2 regions of the Streptomyces sp. L2 genome follow, and region 1 is predicted to be linked to the other one. Evidence: riboswitches for the same ligand, from Rfam matches in the RefSeq annotation. Region 1 holds a riboswitch; the other holds the start of a gene.

Region 1 (7,374 bases):
TACGACGCGAACGACGCCGGCTGCGGCAGCCAGGCGGCCCGGGCGCCGAAGCCGTACGACGGTCCGGTCGTCGTCCACGGCAGCGGCACCCGGCAGCCGTCGCGGCCCTTGCGGACGTGCCCGGTCTGCTCCCAGATGGGGTCCTGGAGGACCTCGGTGGGCAGGTCGGCGACCTCGGGCAGGCCGAGTTCCTCGCCCTGGTAGACGTACGACGATCCCGGCAGCGCCAGCATCAGCAGCGTGGCCGCGCGGGCCCGGCGCAGGCCGGCCTCCTGGTCGACGGCCGGTGCGTGGCCGCCGGACAGCAGCCAGGCGTCGGTGTCGGTGCCGGGCGGGAGCAGCAGGCGAGTGGCGTGCCGGACGACGTCGTGGTTGGACAGCACCCAGGTCGCCGAGGCGCCGGCGGCGCGGGCGGTGGCGAGGGAGCGGCCGATGACCTCGCGCAGTTCGTCCGCGTCCCAGCCGGCTTGCAGGTACTCGAAGTTGAAGGCCTGGCCGAGTTCGTCGGGGCGGGCGTACAGGGCGCGGCGGGCGTCCGGCACCCAGGCCTCGGCGACGGCGGTGCGTGGCGGGGTGTAGGCGTCGAAGACGCGGCGCCAGTCGCGGTAGATCTCGTGGACCTCGTCCCGGTCCCAGTGGGGGTGGGTGCCGGGCGGGACCCGGGGCAGGGCGTCCTCGCCGGTGACGCCGATGTCGCCGGTGTCGCGGAGTGGCTCCGTGAGGTCCTTGGCGAGGCCGTGGGCGACGTCGACGCGGAAGCCGTCCACGCCTCGGTCGGACCAGAAGCGGAGAGTGGTGCGGAAGTCGGCGCGGACCTCCTCGTTGTCCCAGTTGAGGTCGGGCTGCTCGGGGGCGAAGAGGTGGAGGTACCACTCGCCGTCGGGGACGCGGTGCCAGGCGGTGCCACCGAACACGGACTGCCAGTCAGTGGGCGGGAGTTCGCCGTGCGGGCCGCGGCCGGGGCGGAAGACGTAGCGGTCGCGGGCGGGGGAGCCGGGGGCGGAGCGCAGGGCCTCCTGGAACCAGGCGTGCTGGTGCGAGGTGTGGTTGGGGACGAGGTCGACGACGACCTTCAGGCCCAGGCGGTGGGCCTCGGCGGCGAGGGCGTCGAAGTCGTCCAGGGTTCCGAGGCGGGGGTCGACGTCGCGGTGGTCGGCGACGTCGTAGCCGCCGTCGGCGAGTTCGGAGGGGTAGAAGGGGCTGAGCCAGAGGGCGTCGACGCCGAGGGTGGCGAGGTGGTCGAGGTGGGCGGTGATGCCTTGGAGGTCGCCGAGTCCGTCGCCGTCGGCGTCGGCGAAGCTGCGGGGGTACACCTGGTAGATGACTGCCTGGCGCCACCAGTCGGGGTCGCGGGAGGAGAGGTCTGCCATACCTGGACTCTGTCCACATTGCCCGGAAAGGGAACACGGGGGTGGGGGGCGCGGGGACCAGTGGGCCGGGGTTGTGGTTGTGCGGCGGCGCTGCGGTGGTCCACTCAGGGGGCTCCGCCCCCCGAACCCCCCGACCTCGCCCACCCACCACCCGACTCGCTGGGTCGAGAAGTAGCCATCGAGGCCCGGCTCGGTGGGCGGATGGGGGCCCGGCGGTCGGCTCGGTGGGGCGGAAGGGGAGCTTGGCGGTCGACTCGGTGGGGCGGATGGGGGCCCGGCGGTCGACTCGGAGGGGCGGAAGGGGAACCCGGCGGTCGGCTCGGTGGGGCGGAAGGGGAGCTTGGCGGTCGGCTCGGTGGGGCGGAAGGGGAGCTTGGCGGTCGGCGGCCGGGCGGGGTCAGCAGTGTTGGAGTACCGCTGCCAGTTCCTCGTCGACCAGGCGGTAGCGGACCACGCGGCCCTCCTTTTCGCCTGTTACCGCGCCGGCGGCGCGGAGGAGGCGGAGGGCCTGGGAGACGGCGGGGTCGTTCATGCCCGTGGCGATGGCGAGGTCGGAGACGGCGAGCGGGCCCGTGCGGTGCAGGGCGAGCAGGAGGGCCAGCCGGTTGGGGTCGGCGAGCAGGGAGAAGCGGTCGGCCCAGGTGCGAACGTGACCCGCGTCGCCGATGGCGGCGATCGCCTCGCACACCCGGTGACCGTCGATGGTGCGACGGTCCGCTCGGTCGGCAGGCACGAGATGCATGCCGACATCTTCGCAGGCCGCGATGTGATCTTGAATACCTGCCCAGGTATGCAGCTATGCAGGCACCGGTCCGCACCTCTACCGTAGGCACGCCGTGGTGTTCGGGAAGTCGGTGACGGCCCCTCAGGGGTCCATGCCGACGCGGCCCTCGCCACTGTGATCGGGGAGTTCTCGTCCCGTCCGGCACCCGCCGGGCCACTGGTCGTACGACCGGGAAGGCAGGGACGGCGAACGCGCGACCCGTCAGCCAGGAGACCGGCCACGGCAGCTCACGAAGTGATCCACGAGGTGCTGGAGCGTGAACCGGATGACCCTGCCCGACCCTGCCCGCGGTACGGCCGTGAAGCCCAGTTCGACCGGACCGGACGCCCCCGGGCCGAACACCTTCAAGTGGCGGCGGGAGGACACCTACCGCACGGCGGGGCTGCTGGCCGTCATCGCCGCCCTGCACGTCGTCGCGTTCGGCGTGCTGTTCCTGCTGGTCGCCCCGCAGCACTACCAGGTCGGCCACGAGGTCTTCGGCATCGGCCTCGGCGTCACCGCCTACACCCTCGGCATGCGGCACGCCTTCGACGCCGATCACATCGCCGCGATCGACAACACCACCCGCAAGCTGATGGCCGACGGCAAGCGGCCGGTGTCGGTCGGCTTCTGGTTCGCGCTCGGCCACTCCAGCGTGGTCGTGCTGCTCGCCCTGCTGATCGCGGGCGGCACCTCGCTGGCCGGCAAGGTGACCGACGAGCACTCCACCACCCACCAGGTGCTCGGGTTCCTCGGTACGACGATCTCCGGCGGGTTCCTCTATCTCATCGCCGCGCTCAACCTGATCGCCCTGGTCGGCATCCTGCGCGTGTTCCGGGCGATGCGGGCGGGGACGTACGACGAGAAGGAACTCGAACAGCACCTGGACTCACGGGGGTTCATGAACCGGCTGCTGGGCCGGCTCACCAAGTCCGTGTCCCGGCCCGGCCAGATGTACCCGCTGGGCTTCCTGTTCGGCCTCGGCTTCGACACGGCCACCGAGGTCACGCTCATGGTGATGGCGGGCTCGGGCGCGGCGGCGGGACTGCCGTGGTACGCGGTGCTGTGCCTGCCGCTCCTCTTCGCGGCCGGCATGAGCCTGTTCGACACGCTGGACGGCACGTTCATGAACTTCGCCTACCAGTGGGCGTTCTCCAACCCCGTCCGCAAGGTGTTCTACAACCTCACCATCACCGGCCTGTCCATCGCGGTCGCCTTCTTCATCGGCACGATCGAACTGGTCGGCGTCCTGCACGACAAGTTCGCCCTCAGCGACACCGTCACCACCTGGATCGCGGGCCTGAACCTGGACAGCGTCGGCTACATCATCGTCGGCCTGTTCGTGGTCGTCTGGGCCCTCGCCCTCTCCTACTGGCGCCTCGCCCGCGTGGAGGACCGCTGGACCCTGGAGGCACCTGCGGCGTCCGAGTAGTGCAACCCCGGACGACCTGCGGAAACGTGACAGCACACTCGTTCGAGTGAAGTGTTCCGGATTACGCGGCGGGCTCTCCCGCTTACGCTGGGAGAGTCGCGCTGAGCGAAGGAGGTCTGTCATGGCGACGGCGGAGCCGATCATCATGCCCGGATACCAGGGCGAGGCCATCTACGGCCCGTACGACGACCCTGACGGCGACAGCGACGCGGACGGCGACGAGCCCGAGACCCCGGGCGCGAGCGTGGAGCAGGCCTTCGAGCTCTTCAGTGCGGTGGCCCCGAGGGGCTGGCGCGTGGAGCAGATCGAAGGGGAGATCTACGTGACGCCACCGGCCAACGGGGAGCACGAGGAAATCGTGTCCGAACTAAGTGGACAGGTCCGGGATCACGACAAGGGCGTCGGCCGCTACACCGGCGTCGGGCTCAACATCCCCGGCGCCTCGAAGACCGGCCATGTGATCCCCGATCTGGTCATCGCTCCCAAGGGCAGCTTCCACGACCAGGAGGAGTGGCACGAGCCGGCCGGGGTCGTTCTCGTCGCGGAGGTGACGTCCGACGGTACCGCCGAGCGGGACCGCGAGAAGAAGATCGTCGGGTACGCGCGGGCCGGCATCCCCCTCTACCTGCTGATCGACCGCGAGAAGGCGGAGGTGACCGTCCACTCCGAGCCGTCCGGGGACGCGTACACCAAGAGCCCCTCGTACAAGCTGGGCCTTGCCGTTCCGCTCCCCGCGCCCCTCGGGTTCGAGCTGGACACGGCCGAGTTCTGAACCGGGGCGGACGAGCGGTCCCCGGGGCCCTGAACCGTGGCCGGCGGCGATTCCGCCGCGTGGGCCGGGATCGCGTTGCCCGCGGTGATCAGGGCGGCGATGGTGAGGACGGCGGCGGCGACGCTTCGGGCGGTGGGGGTCGTGCTCAGGGCGCGGAGCCGCGAGTGGGGGGGCGCGCTTGTGTGTTCGGGCACGGGGACCTCGCAACAACAGCGGTGGGGGGTCGGTCGGGCAGGGTCGGAGTGCCGTTCAAACTAGGGACGGACGACTCGATCGGCAAGAGGCGCAAGGGAGTTCAGACCTGGACCCGGCCCTGCTTGCGTACGTCGGCCAGGCGCAGCGCGCCCAGTTGCACGGCCGCCTGAGTGGCGTCGTTCGGTACGTCGCCCAGACCGCCGTTGGTGAGGGCGAAGGCGTCCGTGCCGACCCGGACGGCGGCCACGTCCATCGTCAGGAGCAGCTGGTCCCCGTCGCGGGTGAGGGCGGCGAGAGTGATGTGCAGGCCCTGGCGTACGTCCCCGACGTCGGGCAGCGGGGCGTCGGTGACCTGGATGTCCTCCAGGGTGCCGGTCTCCGTGGTGGCCGTGAACCGGGCGCACTGCGACGGCATGCCGCCGAGCCAGGCCAGCGCCCCGTCGACGTCCGCCGGCCGGCGTGCACCGATCTGGAAGCGGATCTGGGCGCCGGTGTCGGTGTCGTCGAGGCCGACGGCGACGCGCGGCGGACCGCCGAGGAGTTCGTCGTCGTAGAGGGCGTCGAGCAGGCGCTGGCAGTCCCCGGCCGAGGTGCTCGCCTTCAGCAGACCGTCCCGCCAGGTGGCCGCCCCGCGCGTGGCGGTCCAGGGCGGGCCCAGGTCGGTCTCCGTGATGAGCGCCTCGCGGGCCTGCGTGTCGCTGAGCGTGGAGCCGTCGGCCCGGTTCGGCGCCTTCGCGGTGGGCGTCGGCCGGTCGATCGTGGGGGTCGGCGTCGGCGCGGTCGCCGGGTGTTCGAGGCCGAGGGTGGCGCAGCCGGAGAGAGTGACCAGACCGACGGCCAGGAAAAGGGCACGGCGGGATATCGCGGCAGGGGTCATCGGGGTGCCTCCTGGTCGGGGTTCGGGCCGGTGGGGGGGGGAGAGGCCGCCTTCCCCCACGGCACCATCGCGGGGCCGACTCCACCAGCGCTCCGGTCCGTACGAGTGAGCAATCGCGTAGGGGGGGCGCGGCGGCTTGTCACGGTCGTCGTACGCAGCGCGCGACCGGGGTCCTGAGACGACTGGGGCCGTGAGACCGCGCGGCCCTTCGGTGTGGGCTCTAGGGTCGGTCCCGACGGAAGGAGTCCGCTGTGACCGACCGGCCCGGCATCCCCGTGATCATCGACTGCGACACCGGGGTCGACGATGCCCTGGCCCTGCTGTTCGCCGTACGCCACCCGGGGCTGGACCTGCGCGCGGTGACCTGTGTCGCCGGGAACACGGACGTCGACGGGGTGGTCCGCAACACGCTGACCGTGCTGGAGCGGGCCGGCGCGCCGGACATCCCGGTGGCCCGGGGTGCCGAGCGGCCGCTGATCGAGCCCGCCCGCTCGGCCCGGCACGTGCACGGCCACGACGGCATGGGCGACCTGGGCCTGCCCGCGCCGACCCGCGCCCCGGCCGCCGTGGACGCGGTCACGCTGCTGCACCGCGAGATCCTGGCCAGCCCTCGCCCGGTCACCCTGATCCCGACCGCGCCGCTCACCAACATCGCCCTGCTGCTGCGCACCCACCCGGAGGTGACCCGCAACATCGAGCGGATCGTCTTCATGGGCGGCGCCGTCGCGACGGGCAACGCGACGCCGGTCGCCGAGTTCAACGTGTGGCACGACCCGGAGGCGGCGGCGATCCTCCTCACCGCCGGGGTGCCGATCACCATGTACGGCCTGGACGTGTTCATGCGGGTCGTCGTCCCCGGCACGGACGTGCACCGCTTGCGCGCGAGCACCGACCCCGGCACCCGGCTGGCCGGCGACCTCCTCGCCCACCGGCCGACCTCCCAGGGCGGCCCCACGGAGGCCGAGGAGGCGGGCGGCCTCGGCGACGCGGGCGCGGTCTGCGCCGTGGCCGACCCGGCGGGCCTGACCACCCGCCGCCTCCCGGTCGAGGTGTCCCTCGCCCCCGGACCCACCCGGGGCCAGACCGTCGTGGACCGCCGCCCGCGCCCCGGCGAGGCCGAGATCCACGAGGGTGCCCGCATGCAGACCCTGGTGGACGTGGGCCTGGAGGTGGACGTGGACCGCTACGTCGGCCTGTACCTGGAGACGGTCGAGCGGCCCTGAGCCCGTCCGGCGGCCCGCGACGCCGTCGGCGTCACTGGGTCTGGAGCTGCCGCAGGTGCTGCTGGACGTTCTCCAGGGCGCCCTCGCGCCGGCCCGGGACCCGCAGGCGCAACTGGGCCAGCACGGGCCCGAGTTCACGGGCGCGGGCGGGGTCCTCGATGCGGCCCCACTGGTGGTGGGCGCGGTCCACGGCCGCCTCCACGGCGGGCGCGTCCACCGGCTGCCCGGCGCCCAGCCGCGTCCCGGCGACGGTCAGCCAGGCCCGGCAGCTGCCCGCCGCGTCCCCCGCGAACATCGCGAGGTCGGCGCGCACTTCGGCCCAGTGCAGGGCGTCCTCGGAGGCGGGACCGTGCGCGCGTGCGGCGGTCTGCTCCCAGCGCCCGGCCAGCGCGTCGGCCTCGGCGTACCGGCCGGCCCGGACCGCCGCGCTGATGGCCGCGTGCGGGTCACCACTGTGCGCGGCCCGCGCGCCGAGCAGGATGTTCGTCGCCGCCTCGTCCCCGAGCCGGGCCACGGCCTGCTGGTGCAACTGCTCCGAGGGCGGCCGGTGCCCGCTGCGCAGCAGCGTCGCCACGGCCTTCATGTACGACGGCTCCGCCAGCCCGCGCCGGCCGGAGGGCGGGGCGATCCGGCCGTAGACGGCGTTGTCGCGGCCCGAGTCGAGCGGGTGGCCCGCCAGGTACTGCCAGGTCTCGGCGTCCGTGTGCAGGTCGACGAAGAGGGCCGTGGCCCCGGCCGGCCG
Region 2 (7,374 bases), 2.6 Mb from region 1:
CAACGATGACGGCGTGCTCCTCGTGGCCCGGCCCCGGCCCGCACTCTGACCGTTCCCAGGCACCGGCCCCGGGCGGGGAACGCCCCGTGCCCCGTAGCCCCGTAGCCCTGCCCGGTCGGCCGGCCCGCAGCGGCCCTGTCCGGCCGCGCGGCCCGCAGCAGCCCCGCCCGGCCGGCCGACCGCCACGTACCCGCCCCCACGGCCCGCACGGAGGCCAGCCCTGCCCGGCCCGGCCGCCACGTACCCGCCCCCACGGCCCGCACGGAGGCCAGCCCTGCCCGGCCGCCACGTACCCGCCCCCACGGCCCGCATGGAGGAAACCGCCCCGATGGCCACGACACCGCTCGATCTCTCGGCCGGCGAGCCGGCCCGCGGCTCCGCCATGGACGACCGCATCGGACAGGCCGGTGAGGTCTGCGCCGCCGGGACGCCCGGCTGCCCCGCCGCGAACCGGGGCGGCATCCTGCACCACGGTGCGGGCGACCCCACCCCCTTGTACGCGCATCTGCGCGCGTGTCATCCCGTCTTCCACGACCCCCTGCTCGACGTGTGGGTCGTCTCGCGCCACCAGGACGTCGTCCGGGCCTTCCGCGACACCCCGAGAGACTTCACCAACCAGCGGACCTTCGAACCCCTGTGCCCGCTGGCTCCGCAGGCACAGGCCGTCCTGGCGGCCACGGCCATGGCCCCGGCCGCCAGTTCGCTCGACCCGCCCGAACACACCCGCCTGCGCCAGACCGTCAACGCCGCCTTCCCCACCACCGGACGGCGCGTGAACGGCGTCGACAGCCTCCTGCAGGCCAGGGCGACGGCCCACGCCACCGCCCTGGCCGGACGCCCCTCCCGCGGTGGGGACCTCGTCGCCGACTACGCCCGGCCCCTGTGCCTGGCCACCCTCGGCCACCTCACCGGCGTACCGGATACACACCACCCCGCCATCGCGGCCCAAGCCGCGGCGATGACCGTGCTCGTCGCCGACCGACTCACCCCCGCCCGGCAGGCGGAAGCCGCCCATGCCTTCTCCGATCTGTGGGCCTTCTGCCAGACCCTCGTGCACGACACGCCCCGCCTCGCCCCCGGCAGCCTCCTGCCCACCCTGCTCGCCCACCGGCCCACGAACGGGGCCGCCTTGACTCCCGACGAAGCAGCCTCCGTTCTGATGGAGATGCTCATCACCACCGCCGAGGTGATGCCCAAACTCATCACCAACACCCTCCACCGCCACCTCGGCCCGCGTGAGCACCCCGAGCGCCCTCAACCATCCGGCCTCCGCGCACTCCACCGCACCGAGCTCATCGACCGGGCCATCGCCGACACCCTGCGCCACGCCACTCCCCTCATCGGCTGGCTACGGGCCACCACCCGCCCACTCCACCTCGCCGACACCCCCGTCCCCGCCCACGCCAAACTCATGCTGCTCCTCGGCTCCGCCTGCCAGGACGCCCCACCCACAGCCCCCACCCCCGTCTTCGGCGCCGGCATCCACTACTGCCCCGGCGCCCGCTACGCCCTGCGCCTGACCCGCCACGCCTTGGCCGCCCTCACCCGGGCCTGCCCCGACCTCACCCTCACCGAACCCGTCACCCACGGCCCGGGGAGCACAACACCCTGGCCCCTCAACGCGCTCACACGCGGGCCGGCCCAGCTCAGCGCCACCTGGTGAAGCGGTCATGACGCGAATCCACCCGAAGGTGCCGCCCCGCACGCTGTGTATGAGGCCACCGGCTCACACGTGTGACCTGACTGACAGGCACGGCCCCCCGTTCGGAGTCGGCGAGAAGGTGACTCCGTCAGGTACGGCCGCCGACAGTCCCACGGCCGGCATGTCCACAGGCGATCGCGCACCGTGGTCCGCGCCGAGTCGGCCCACGTCGACGAGGGCGGGGCGCCCGAGAAGGTCGCCGGGATCAAGCTCCTCACGGTGCCGGCATGGGACGGCAAGCTCACCGCCGAACTGACCGACCGTCAGGCATGGGGTTTCGACGACGAGCAGCGGGCCCGGCCCAGGGTCGTCTCGATCGCCCAGTCCACCGAACTCGGCACGGCGCCCGGCTCGCCAACGCCGCCGCCCTCGGCGTGCCCCTGCGGGAGATGACCACCGCCGCCGGCGTGGACGTCCTCTCCCTCGGCGGCACCAAGAACGGGCTGCTCTTCGGCCAGGCGGTGATCGTGCTCAACGAGGACGCGGTGCGCTGCATGGCCCACCTGCGCAAGACGAGCATGCAGCTGGGCTCCAAGATGCGTTTCCTGTCGGTGCGGTTCGAGGCGCTGCTCGGCGGCGACCTCTGGCTCCGCTCGGCGGCCCGCTCCAACGCGACGACCCAGCGGCTGTACGAGGCGGTACGCGAACTGCCGGGCCTGGAGATCCGCCGCCCGGTGCAGGCCAACCAGATCTTCGCCGTCCTGCCGCCGGCCGTCACCGAGCGCCTCCAGAAGCGGTTCCGCTTCTACACCTGGGCCAGCAGGCCGGCGAGGTCCCGCGAACGGCACGACGAAGTAGCGCTGTTCGGCCCGGTGGAGGGCGTCGCGGCCGCGCGGCCGGGTAGGGAGTCCCCCCTGCCCGGCCGCGCCGTGGGTCGTCAGTGCCTGTGGTGGGACTGGCGGACCTTGAGCAGTTCGGTCCGCAGGGCGGGTGTGCCGTCGACGGGCGCCGGGTCGTCGGTGGTCGGTTCGACGCCGCCGGCGGCGATCTTGTCGAGGGTCTTCAGGCCGGCGGCGCCGACGGTGCCGAAGACCGTGTAGTCCGGGCGGAGCGAGGAGTCGCCGTAGACGACGAAGAACTGCGAACCGTTCGTGTCCGGACCGGCGTTGGCCATCGCCAGCAGGCCGCGGCCGTAGAGGCGGCGGACGCCGGTCGGGTCGTTGGGTGCCGGCGGCAGGTCCACCGGCAGTTCGTCCTTGTACTTGTATCCGGGGCCGCCCTCGCCGGTGCCGGTCGGGTCGCCGCACTGCAGGACCTTCAGCGTCGGGTACGACGTCAGCCGGTGGCACACCGTACGGTCGTAGAACCGGTGCCGTGCCAGGTGCAGGAAGCTCTGGACCGTGCACGGCGCCTCCGCGCGGTCCAGACGCAGCGGGAGCGGGCCCTGGCTGGTCGGGACGGCCACGCCGACCGTGCCGTGTGCGGGCGTGTGCCGCGGGTCCGGCGGCAGGGGGACGGGGCGCGCCGCGGGCTCGTCCGGGGTCCGGGTGTACTGGCAGGGACCGTGCGTGGTGCGCGGCGGGGCGTCGGAAGAGGTGGCGGAGGCGGTGGTGCCGCCCCCGGACGCGACCAGCGCCGCTGTCGCCAACGCGGTCATGAGAGCTCGGTTCATATCCTGCACACCCTCCAGAAGATCGTCAGATTTCGGAGCGGTCGCAGTCTAGGGCGCGGCCCGGCGGGCGAATACCCGCCCACCGGCCACATCCGCCCCATCGGCTAGCCGGATTCCGCGAGGCCGAGTTCGTGCTCGCCGAGCGGAGCGAAGAAGCGTTCGACGTCCGCGTCGGTCACCTCGGCCAGGGTGGGCGGCGACCAGCGCGGGTTCCGGTCCTTGTCGATGATCTGGGCGCGGATGCCCTCCACCAGGTCGGGGCTGCGCAGTGCGGCGCAGGAGACGCGGTACTCCTGGTCGAGGACGCGCTCCAGCGAGCCGAGACCCCGGGCGCGGCGCAGGGCGGCGAGGGTGACCTTGAGGGACGTGGGTGAGCGGGTGAGCAGGGTTTCGGCGGCTTCCTTGGCGGCCGGGTCGTCGTACGCGAGGAGCCGGCCGACGATCTCCTCGACCGTGCCGGCGGCGTAGCAGGCGTCGATCCACTCGCGCCGGTCCGCCAACTCCCCTCGCGGCGGCGGCTGCACGTGGCCGGCCAGTGCGTCGGGTACGGGACGGTCGGCGAGGTCGTCCAGGAAGGCGTCCAGGGCGGTGGACGGCAGGTAGTGGTCGGCGAGACCGCAGAGCAGGGCGTCGGCGGCGCCGATCCGCGCGCCGGTCAGCGCCAGGTGCGTGCCCAGTTCGCCGGGGGCCAGGGCGAGCAGGTGGGTGCCGCCGACGTCCGGGACGAAGCCGATGCCGGTTTCCGGCATGGCGATCCGCGACCGTTCGGTGACGACCCGGACGTCGCCGTGCGCGGAGATGCCGACCCCGCCGCCCATCACGATCCCGTCCATGACGGCCACGTACGGCTTGGGGTAGCGGGCGATGCGGGCGTTGAGGCGGTACTCGTCGCGCCAGAACGCCGCCGAGGCGGCGCCGTCGCCGTCGCGGGCGTCGTCGTGCACGGCACGGATGTCGCCGCCCGCGCACAGGCCGCGCTCCCCCGCACCCGTGACGACCACGGCCTCCACGGCCGGGTCGTGTTCCCACGCGGTCAGCGCCGCGTCGACGCGTCGGACCATCTCGTGGTCGAGGGCGTTGAGGGCCCTGGGCCGGTTGAGGGTGATGCGGGCGACCCGGCCGGTGGTGCGGAGCAGGACGGGTTCCCCGGCGGCGCTCATCACGACACCTCCGTCAGGTTCCGGGCCACGATGACACGCATGATCTCGTCGGTTCCTTCCAGGGTCTGGTGGACGCGCGGGCAGTCGCGTGAGCCTCAGGGGTTCACCGTGCGGCGCGGCGGGGTGAAGGCGTACAGGTCGAGGATGTCCGGCAGGGGTGCCACGCCCGGGCCGCCGGCCCGCACCCAGGCGACGATGTCCTCGGTCGCGTCCGCGTCGTTGACGAGACCGAGCCAGACCGGCCGCGCGCCGGCGGCCCGGCCCCTCGCGGAAGGCTGTACGACCATGACGTTGGCCTGGTCGCACACGTCGAGGCAGTCGGAGACGCGCACCGGCACCGCCGCCCGCAGCCGCGCGGTCTGAGCGGCGTGGTCCACCCCGGTCACCTTGGGGCTCCCGCAGCAGCAGTCCCGGCACACGACGACCCGGCACGGCACCGGTTCATCCACCACCGCGGCCCCGCCCGGCGGCTCTTCCCACGGCTTCTCCGGCACGGCACACCACTCCCCTCCCGGGGAGATCCGCCCCGGGGTCGGTCGAGGAGGCGACCGCGTGAGTCTCCTGGCTCCCGGGTCGCCGCTCGCCCCGCCTTCCCACCCCGGTCGGGGCGGTGGCCTGCCGGAACTCGCTCACCGGTCACAGTGGCGGGACCGCGCCGGATTCCCACCGGCTTCCTCGGACCGCCGTCGCCTGTTGTCACCGGTCATCATCTCATCGGGAGGGAGCGAGCCCCTCATCCGGCCGGTGCACGGGTCGGTTCGGCCGGTGCACGGGATGCTTCGGCCGGTGTACCGGACGGTTCGGACGGTGTACCGGACGGTTCGGCCGGCTGGTTCGCGGACTCCGGCCGGCCGGTTCAGCGGCTCGCCCTGCCGGCTCGCGGACTCCGGCCAGCCGACTCGCGGACTGCGGCCGGCCGGCTCGCGGGCTCTGACCGGCCGGCTCGCCGGTTGCGCCCGGCCGGTCCGCGGCCGCCGGCCAGCCGGTTCACGGGATCCGGCCGACTGGTTCAGCGCCCGGCCGGCTCGCGGACTCCGATCGGCCGGCTCGCGGGCTCAGACCGGCCGGTTCAGCGGCCCCGCCCAGCCGGTTCACGGGATCCGGCCGACTGGTTCAGCGCCCGGCCGGCTCGCGGACTCCGATCGGCCGGCTCGCGGGCTCAGACCGGCCGGTTCAGCGGCCCCGCCCAGCCGATTCAGCCGCCCCGCCCGCCCAACTTAGCCGCCGGGCCAGCCGGTACGGCGGCTCCGCCCGCCCAACTTGGCCGCCGGCCCGGCCCGTTCAGCGGCTCCGCCCGGCCGTGTCTGACGGCCGGCGCCCTCACTCCTCGTCGCGCAGGCGCGCCGCCAGGGAGGTCAGCGGTTCGGTCTCCTCCGTGTAGCCGAGGGCGGTCAGGTGGGAGATGGCCGCGTCGAGGCGGGTGAGGGCGGGGGCCGGGCGTTCCAGGTAGACGCCCTCGACCGCGCCGGCGAGGCGGACGCACTCGGCCCACTCGCCGGCCCGCTCCTCGTCCGGTCCGGGCTCGCCGAGCAGGGTGAGGGCCTTGTCCAGGGCGGTGAGGGCGTCGTCGTAGGCGCCGGCGTAGGCGTTGACCCGACCGTGCTCGTAGGCCAGCGCGGTGTCCAGGGAGCGGCCGCGGGGCTCATAGCCGGCCTCGCGGGCCTCGTCGGCGACCCGGCCTGCGTGGGCGAGGTACGCGAGGGCGTGGGTGAGGCCGTCGGCGCCCTCCCGCTGAGCCTGGAGGCGGGCGAGTTCCCGCAGGCAGCTGCTGAGCTGCTCGTAGCGCGGGGCCTCGGCGTGGGCGGCGAGGGCCTGGTCGGCGGCCTCGCGGGCCCGGTCGAACTCGCCTGATTCGCCGAGGAGTACGGCCGTCTCCGCGGCGATCATGGCATGGCTACCGGGGTCGTCGGCCCAGGCGGCCGACTCGGCCGCGAGGGCGACGAACTCCGCGGTGGCGGCCTTCAGGTCCTCGCCCTCGTGCAGGGCGCGGGCGCGGGTCAGGCGCAGTTGGGCGACGAGTCGGTCGTCCAGTTCTCCCGCGGTGACGTCGGGTTCGGCGAGGAGGGAGTCGAGCAGCGCGATGCAGTCCTCGACGCGGCCGAGGTCGAGAGTGAGCTGGGCCGCGTTGCTGTAGGCGCAGAACGCCTCCGTACGGCTGCCGTGGCGCAGGCCCAGTTCGGCCGAGCGCGTCAGGTGGCGCAGTGCCTCGTCGGGGCGGCCCAGGCGCATGGCGGTCTCGGCCAGGTCGCCGTGGAGGCGGGCGGTGCCGACGGCGTCGGCCGGCCAGTCGGCGGCGAGGCGGAGGCTCTCGGTCAGGTCGGCGTGGGCGGCCTCGGCGTCGCGGAGGCCGAGCCGGAAGCGGGCGCGCAGTCCGAGGGTGCGGGGCAGGTGCCAGGCGGGGCCGTCGGCCCTGAGCCGGTCGAGGAGTGCGTCGATCTCGGTGACGGCGGCGGGCAGGTCGCCGGAGATGGCGTGCGTGCCGGCCCGCAGCATCAGGGCGCCGGAGATCTGTCCGGCTATGGCGTGCCGGGTGGCGAACGCGTGCAGCGCGTCTACCTCGGCGCGGGCCGGCGCGATGTGCTCCTCGCTCCGCGTGGTCTGCAGGCGCAGGCCGAGCGCGGTCGCCCGGAGCCGCAGCAGCCGGGCCTCCTGGTACGGGGCCAGGTCCGGCGTCTCCTCTTGGAGGCGGGTGACAGCCGCGTGGGCCTCGGTGAGCGCTGCGGCCTGCTCCTCGGCCGTGCCGGGGCCCTGCCCGGTGAGCTCGGCGGCGGCGAAGGCGGCGCAGGCGCGGGCGACCGCCGCGTCACCGGCCGCGCCGGTCTCGTCGTACAGGGCGGCGGCCTGCTCCTGGAGGTCCGCCGCCGCGGCGAACTCGTCCTTCTCGCCGGCCCGGCTCGCCT

Evidence for each region. A riboswitch is a leader RNA that binds a small molecule or an ion and turns the genes downstream of it on or off. The one in region 1 is predicted to bind cobalamin.
Region 2: linked by a shared signal. The riboswitch ahead of DBP14_RS04755 ((2Fe-2S) ferredoxin domain-containing protein) and the one ahead of DBP14_RS15945 (HoxN/HupN/NixA family nickel/cobalt transporter) in region 1 are both predicted to bind cobalamin.

The regions. Positions count from the first base shown of each region.
Region 1 is NZ_QBDT01000001.1:3,651,772-3,659,145, forward strand. Features, by position in the region: gene DBP14_RS15935 (glycoside hydrolase family 13 protein) at 1-1,370, opposite strand, end outside; gene DBP14_RS15940 (metalloregulator ArsR/SmtB family transcription factor) at 1,768-2,112, opposite strand; cobalamin riboswitch at 2,191-2,391, shown strand; gene DBP14_RS15945 (HoxN/HupN/NixA family nickel/cobalt transporter) at 2,420-3,565, shown strand; gene DBP14_RS15950 (Uma2 family endonuclease) at 3,687-4,337, shown strand; gene DBP14_RS15955 (hypothetical protein) at 4,633-5,409, opposite strand; gene DBP14_RS15960 (nucleoside hydrolase) at 5,661-6,632, shown strand; gene DBP14_RS15965 (hypothetical protein) at 6,664-7,374, opposite strand, start outside.
Region 2 is NZ_QBDT01000001.1:1,097,975-1,105,348, forward strand. Features, by position in the region: gene DBP14_RS37405 (methyltransferase domain-containing protein) at 1-49, shown strand, start outside; gene DBP14_RS04735 (cytochrome P450) at 329-1,663, shown strand; partial or broken gene DBP14_RS04740 (beta-eliminating lyase-related protein) at 1,847-2,457, shown strand; gene DBP14_RS04745 (peptidylprolyl isomerase) at 2,580-3,314, opposite strand; gene DBP14_RS04750 (enoyl-CoA hydratase/isomerase family protein) at 3,419-4,474, opposite strand; gene DBP14_RS04755 ((2Fe-2S) ferredoxin domain-containing protein) at 4,570-4,911, opposite strand; cobalamin riboswitch at 5,029-5,151, opposite strand; gene DBP14_RS04760 (hypothetical protein) at 5,795-7,374, opposite strand, start outside.